2 linked regions of the Alloacidobacterium dinghuense genome follow. The protein of the gene in region 1 interacts with the protein of each later gene in a pairwise test. Links are inferred from orthologs where the notes say so. Each region holds a gene or a part of one and is shown in the gene's direction. Other genes may lie near its edges. The genes, in order: H7849_RS01275 and mrdA.

Region 1 (3,261 bases):
GATGTAGCCGAAGGCGACGAGAACCAGGCAGTCCGGCTGGCAAATGCCTTCCTGCAAACGGGCACGATTGCTTCGCTTGAGGGTCAGAAAGTGCCGAAGCAGATCTTTACCGCCGAACCGGGAAAGTTCATCACATCTGCGCCACTTGCGGTTCTTGTCAACCACGGAACTTCCGGTCCGGGCGAATTGGTAGCTGCGGCGATCCTGGACAACAAGCGCGGCGACGTGGTCGGCGACCGTACCTTCGGTGAAGGCACAGTGCAGAAGACCATCGAAATGCCCGATGGCTCTGCCCTGATTCTTTCGGTGGCAAAGTATGAATCGCCTTCCGGCAAAAAGATTCAGGATGAAGCTGTAACGCCGAATGTGGTCGTGGCTCCGAACATCGATCAGTATCTGGCGGCGGAGGAGGGTCCGGACAACAACCAGCAGACTGCGCAAAAGCCGGAGTCTCACCCGGACGACCAACTCAATAAGGCTCTCGATCTTCTAAAGCAAAAGAGCGCCTAGCGTCAGTATTTTCGTATTCGCCTTCTCGTTTCCGATTCACGGGTCCACACAGTTGAAGCAGCGGCCTCAAGCAACTAACGGCGGCTTTCGCCCCGGCGCGGGACGGCGCAAGGTAGCTGGCGGTGTAGCGCTGGCGGTACTGCTGCTGCTGGCGGTCGTCGTTGGCTCCATGAGTGGATTCATGCTGGTCTACTCGGTCAATCTTCCACAGATTGATGACCTGATGCGTTACCGGCCCAACACCACCACAGACCTCTACGACGCGCACGGTCGCATCTTCGGCTCGTTTGCTCTCGAACGCCGCGTTCTGGTCAATTACAACGATCTCTCTCCCCTGCTCCGCGAGGCAGTGATCTCCATTGAAGACAAGAATTTCGAGAGCCACTGGGGTGTAAACTTCTTTCGCGTGATTGGAGCGGCCTATCACGATCTGACTTCGAAAAACCGCGCACAGGGCGCCTCGACGCTGACGATGCAGTTGGCGCGCAACCTCTTCCTTTCGAGCGAGCGTACCTTCGGTCGCAAGTTGCAGGAGGTTTTGCTCTCCATTCAGATCGAACACACCTTCACGAAGCAGCAGATTTTTGCTCTGTATGCCAACCAGATTTACCTGGGGCGTGGAGTGTATGGGTTTGAGGCTGGGTCGGAGTATTACTTCAGCAAGCAGGCCAAAGACCTCACCCTGCCGGAAGCGGCGCTGCTGGCAGGTCTGCCGAAGGGACCGACCGAGTATTCTCCGGTGCTCAATCCTGACAGGGCCTTCCGGCGACGCAACATGGTCATCAATTCCATGCTTGAGGACGGCGTCATTACCGCTGCCCAGGCGAATGTTGCCCGCTCGGCTCCGTTAGGGCTGCATATCGAGGCTCCTCCGAACAGCGTGGCTCCGTGGTTCGTTGAGGAGGTCAGACGCGAGCTGGAGCGGAAGTTTGGGTCCGACCAGGTGCATCAGGCGGGGCTGAAGGTTTATACCACTCTCGATCTCGACCTGCAGGAAACGGCAAACCGCGTAGTGCTCGACGGATTGGCTGGTTATGAGCGCCGTCACGGCTGGCGCGGCCATCTACTCAACGTCATTGCGGGCGGCGTTGGCATGGAGGGGTTCAAGCATCCAGATTGGGTTGTTCCGCCGCAGACTGGAGCTTATATTCATGCGCTGGTGACAGGTGTTCTTCCTTACCAGGTCACGGCGCGAGTTGGCGATGATCAGCTTGTGCTGACGCCGGATGACTGGACATGGACCGGATTCCGGACGGCGGATGGATTCCTGAAGCAGGGCGACATCATTTACGTTCAACTGCGCGAAGAGGAGGGCAATCTGCTGCGCGGAACGCTCGAAGAAGACTCCGGCGTGCAGGGATCGCTGATGGCGATGGACAATGCTACCGGCGACGTTCTGGCCATGGTCGGCGGCCGCGACTTCAACATGTCGCAGTTCAACCGCGCAACGCAGGCGGAGCGGCAGACCGGATCATCCTTCAAGCCCTATGTCTACACCGCCGCGATCGAGGAAGGCGCGACTCCCGAAGAGAGAATTCTCGACGCTCCAACCTCATTCGGCGGATACACGCCGCACAACTACGAGGGCAACTACCTCGGCAACATCACCCTACTGAAGGCTTTTGCCGATTCCCGTAACATTCCGGCACTAAAGCTTGCCGAGCGGGTCGGCATGCACAAGGTCATCGATGTTGCTCATCAGTTCGGCATCACAGCCAATATTCCGGCGTACCTTCCAGTGGCGCTCGGATCGGTCGAGGTGTCGCTTGAGCAGCAGATGGCCGCCTACGCCGCCTTTCCCAATGACGGCATTCGTATTGCGCCTCGGCTGATCCGGCGCGTGACGACGGCTGAAGGCGCTCCGCTGATGGAAGACACTCCCGAAGTTACGGAGGCAACCAGCGCGAAGGTGGCGCGAACCATGATGGTTCTGCTGCGCGAAGTGACCCGCAGTGGGACTGCCAAGGATGCGGCGGTGCTGAGCCATCCCATCGGCGGCAAAACCGGCACGACCAGTGATTTCACCGACGCCTGGTTTCTCGGCTTCTCACCTTCGACGACCTGCGGCGTCTGGGTGGGCTACGACAACCGCGAGTCGCTCGGTGATAAGGAAACCGGAGCAAAGGCCGCGCTGCCGCTCTGGGTCGACTTTATGCGCGCCGCCATCGCAGGCAAGGACAACGAAACTTTTCCCGGTGAAACTGCACCGAGACCAGTGCACCTGGCGCAGGCTGCGGTGAAGGTTCCGACCCAGTCAATTCATTGAAGCCTGCACATAAAGTGCTGCATCTATTAGTTATGTCGCAGAAACGTGTCATTCTTTATAGCCAGCCCGGATGCCCACCGTGCTTTGCTGCCAAACATTTCTTCAGTTCGCGCGAGATCCCCTTTGAATACAAGGATGTGACCGCCGATCCGAAGGCGCTGCAGGAACTGATGGATTTAAACAGCCAGTCGACCCCGACGATTGTCGTCGATAACGAAGTCATGATCGGCTTCGACATGGACCGTCTGGAGCATCTGCTGGGCTGAATCAGTCATTTAGCTGTTCCGTATAATCAGAAAAGCCGCCCGTATCAGGGCGGCTTTCTTTATTTTCGGACACTTCATCTCAATTCCAACAAATCAGGCCATAATTCCCTGCGCCCACTCGCTCTTGTAAGTTATTGTGGATAGGTCGGTTGTCGCATTTCCCGGACGTGATGGAGGTTTTGCCAGATCCGTGCGTGCACTTCTGGAACGGTCGATGGT
Region 2 (3,292 bases), 270 kb from region 1 along the record:
GTTCAGCCGTATCCTCTGATCGTTTTCGTTCTGGTGCCGCTGCTGGCCCTGGGACTGCAGTCCTTTGTCTCGCTGCACTTCCAGCGCTTCGATATTCTGGACCTGCCGCTGCTCGTGACAATTTACTTCGCCATCACGCGGCGCAATCCGATTGCCGGCACCATCACAGGGGGAGTGATTGGCATCGCTCAGGATGCCCTTACTCGCCAGCCGCTCGGCATCTTTGGCATTTGCAAGTCGATCATCGGCTATCTGGCCGCATCGCTGGGAGTAAGAATCGACACGGAGAATCACGGCACGCGCGCGTTGCTGACGTTGGCCTTCGTGTTTTTGCATAGCGGCATGTACTGGGTGCTGGTGCGGAGGTTACTAGTGCAGCCGTACGCATGGAACTGGCTTCACGAACTGTTGCGGGCGCTGATCAATATGGTTGTTGGAGTCATTCTTTTCGCGCTGCTGGATCTCGCGAAGCGCAAGGAATACTAGCCGTCCACGTGTTCCTGAATAGGTTTGGTGAAGCGAAATGGTAATGGGGCGGAGACGGCGCAAGCCCGTGAATTGCGGGTATTCTAGTGGACAGGTTTGGCGCGAATCAGGCGCGATAGTGGATCATGCATAATCGGGAAGAAAAGCTGCCAGGCATCAAGCTGACGGTCATTCAATATGTGATCGTCGGCATTCTGCTGATTCTGATTTTCGGTCTGTGGCGGCTGCAGGTGGTGGGCGCGGAAAATTACCACGCGCTCGCTGAAGCCAACCGCATCCGCAAGGTCCCGATTCTTGCTCCGCGAGGAAAGCTGTTCGACCGCGAAGGACGACTGGTCGTCGATAACTATCCTTCGGTCTCGTGCTTTCTGGTGCGTGAGCAGGGCCATGACTACATGGCGGATCTGCCGATTATTGCGCGCGGATTGAACATGACGGTCGACCAGATCGACGCGATTTTGAAAAAGTATCGCACCGCGCCAAAGTATCAGCCGCTGCCTTTGAAGCAGGACATTACACCGGACGAGGAGGAGTTCATCGAGGCGCATCGCGATGAGTTTCCAGAGCTCGAAACCGTAGAAGAACAGCGACGCCTGTACCCCAAAGATGGTTTTGCCGCGCACCTGATTGGCTATGTGGGTGAGGTCAGCGAGGACATGCTGAACAATCCGCAATATGCCTATTACGAGCCGGGCGATGTGGTGGGCAAGTCAGGCGTGGAGCAATCATACGATTCGCTGCTGCGCGGCCAGGACGGTTCGCAGGATGTAATTGTCGACAGCCATGGCCGCGAGGTAGGCAAGCTGGGCACGGAGCATGCGGTTCCCGGCAAGAGCCTGAAGCTGACGATCGATATCGATGTCCAGCGTGCGGCGGAGAACGCTCTTGGCGATCGCAATGGCGCGATCATCGCCATGGATCCGCATACGGGCGAAGTGCTGGCAATGGTGAGTCGGCCCACCTTCGATCCAAATGACTTCGCGGTGCGTATCGGGCGCGAGGAATGGAACAAGCTCATCACCGATCCTGAGCACCCGCTGCTGAATAAGGCGATTCAGGCGCAGCTTGCTCCGGGGTCGACGTTTAAGATCATTATGTCGTTCGCCGGCCTCGAAGAGGGCGTAGCTCAGGACATGAAGGTGCATTGCTCAGGCGGTGTGAGTCTGTTCGGGACCTACCAGAAGTGCTGGGTGCATAGTGGCCACGGGGAAGTCGACATTCACAAGGCCATTTATCAGTCCTGTGACGTGTTCTTTTACACGCTGGCGGCGAGGCTGGGGATTGAGAAGATTGCGAAGTGGGCACATGCGGTTGGCATCGGCGAGAAGACCGGAATCGATCTGCCCAATGAAGTGTCCGGCGTAATGCCCTCTGCAGAGTGGAAGATGAAATACTTCCATCAGAGATGGTATCCGGGCGAGGTCACGTCTGTTGGCATCGGTCAGGGTGCGGTGACGGCGACACCGGTACAGATGGCGCGGGCGCTTTCCGGGATTGCTTCTGGTGGCGTGATGAAACGGCCACACGTGGTTTTTCCAGACGAACTGCCGGAAGACTATCGCAAGGCGATGTACGACTCTTTCCCCGGTTCCGGAGACAAGGCTATACAGATCGATCCGGATAGCTGGGAGACGATCACCGACGCTATGGCGCTGGTCCTGAGCCCTGCAGGAACCGACCCGAGCGCGCATCTTGAAGGTATCGATTTTGCCGGCAAGACGGGCAGCGCGCAGACCATGAGCAACGCGCTGGCAGCGCGGCTCGGGCATGCCCATTCTGTAAAGGACAATGCGTGGTTTGTTGGCTTCACGCCCCGGCGCAATCCAGACATCGTGGTCTGCATTCTGTTTGAAGCCGGTGAGCACGGCAAGCTGGCAGGCCGTCTGGCCGCTCGCGTGATAGAGGCGTATGTGAACAAACAGCGGCGCCTTGAAAATAATCTGATCGCCAAAGCGCCACAGAAGGTGGACGTGGGCGCGCTCTGGGACAATCCTACCGCCCCGAAGATTTTTGGCGGCAAGCAGGTTGTGAAGCCGCAGGGCGATCAGGCGGAGATGTGGGGCGGCCATTTTTATCTGACTGTGCCCCCGGTTGTGGCTTCGGCGAAGGCGCCGTGAGAAAGCAAACTGCAGGTCCCTCCGCTGCGCTTCGCTCCGGTCGGGATGACAATTTTAAGGGGGAGCACATCAACAAACCTTTGTCATCCCGAGCGAAGCCGAGGGACCTGCAGTTTGCGATGTTGATGAAGCACGAATGAGCGATCGGGAACATCACTACTACGTCTACTTGATGTCGAGCAGAACGAGGGTCCTCTATTGCGGCATGACAAATGATCTTGCGAGCCGAGTTGCCGAGCATAAGGGTAGAGCGTTTTCGGGGTTTAGTGCTGACTACAAGTGTCATCGTCTGGTTTGGTATGAAAATTTCAGGTATGTGAACAATGCGATAGACCGGGAAAAGCAGATCAAACGCTGGAGACGTGACAAGAAACTTGTCTTAATTCAAGAGATGAATCCGGCGTGGGTGGATTTGAGCGAAGAGTGGTTTAAATAAAAAGAAAACTGTAGGTCTCTCCGCTTCGCTTCGGTCGGGATGACAAATTATAAAGAGTAGTTGTTAGGAATAAATGCGCCGCTTTCTCTCACTTCGCGATTTTGACTGGACCCTGCTGGGGTTCGTGCTGATTCTTTCCGTCATCAGCATTCTCGAGATCTACAGCGCGACCATGCACACGAAATTCGTCGGCTTCCACAAAATGCAGGTGTTGTGGCTGATCGGCGGCCTCGTCGCCATGTTCGTCTTTTCG

What was found.
Region 2: the proteins of H7849_RS01275 (region 1) and mrdA interact in binary tests that used the Escherichia coli proteins (3 or more experiments, as listed by UniProt). The link is inferred for Alloacidobacterium dinghuense from one-to-one orthologs.

Annotation. Positions count from the first base shown.
Region 1 is NZ_CP060394.1:311,708-314,968, reverse strand. The notes cover bases 230-3,169. They hold H7849_RS01275 (penicillin-binding protein 1A), read left to right. Parts: upstream 230-562; coding sequence 563-2,776; downstream 2,777-3,169. Other genes in these bases: H7849_RS01270 (glutaredoxin family protein), read left to right, coding at 2,809-3,042; H7849_RS01280 (S41 family peptidase), read left to right, coding at 230-510. Outside these bases: more of H7849_RS01280, read left to right, coding at 1-229; H7849_RS01265 (hypothetical protein), read left to right, coding at 3,233-3,261. UniProt on the Escherichia coli protein: Cell wall formation. Synthesis of cross-linked peptidoglycan from the lipid intermediates.
Region 2 is NZ_CP060394.1:43,323-46,614, forward strand. The notes cover bases 137-3,107. They hold mrdA (penicillin-binding protein 2), read left to right. Parts: upstream 137-611; coding sequence 612-2,603; downstream 2,604-3,107. Other genes in these bases: mreD (rod shape-determining protein MreD), read left to right, coding at 137-486; H7849_RS27220 (GIY-YIG nuclease family protein), read left to right, coding at 2,740-3,039. In the rest of the region: more of mreD, read left to right, coding at 1-136; rod shape-determining protein RodA, read left to right, coding at 3,113-3,292. UniProt on the Escherichia coli protein: Catalyzes cross-linking of the peptidoglycan cell wall. Responsible for the determination of the rod shape of the cell. Is probably required for lateral peptidoglycan synthesis and maintenance of the correct diameter during lateral and centripetal growth.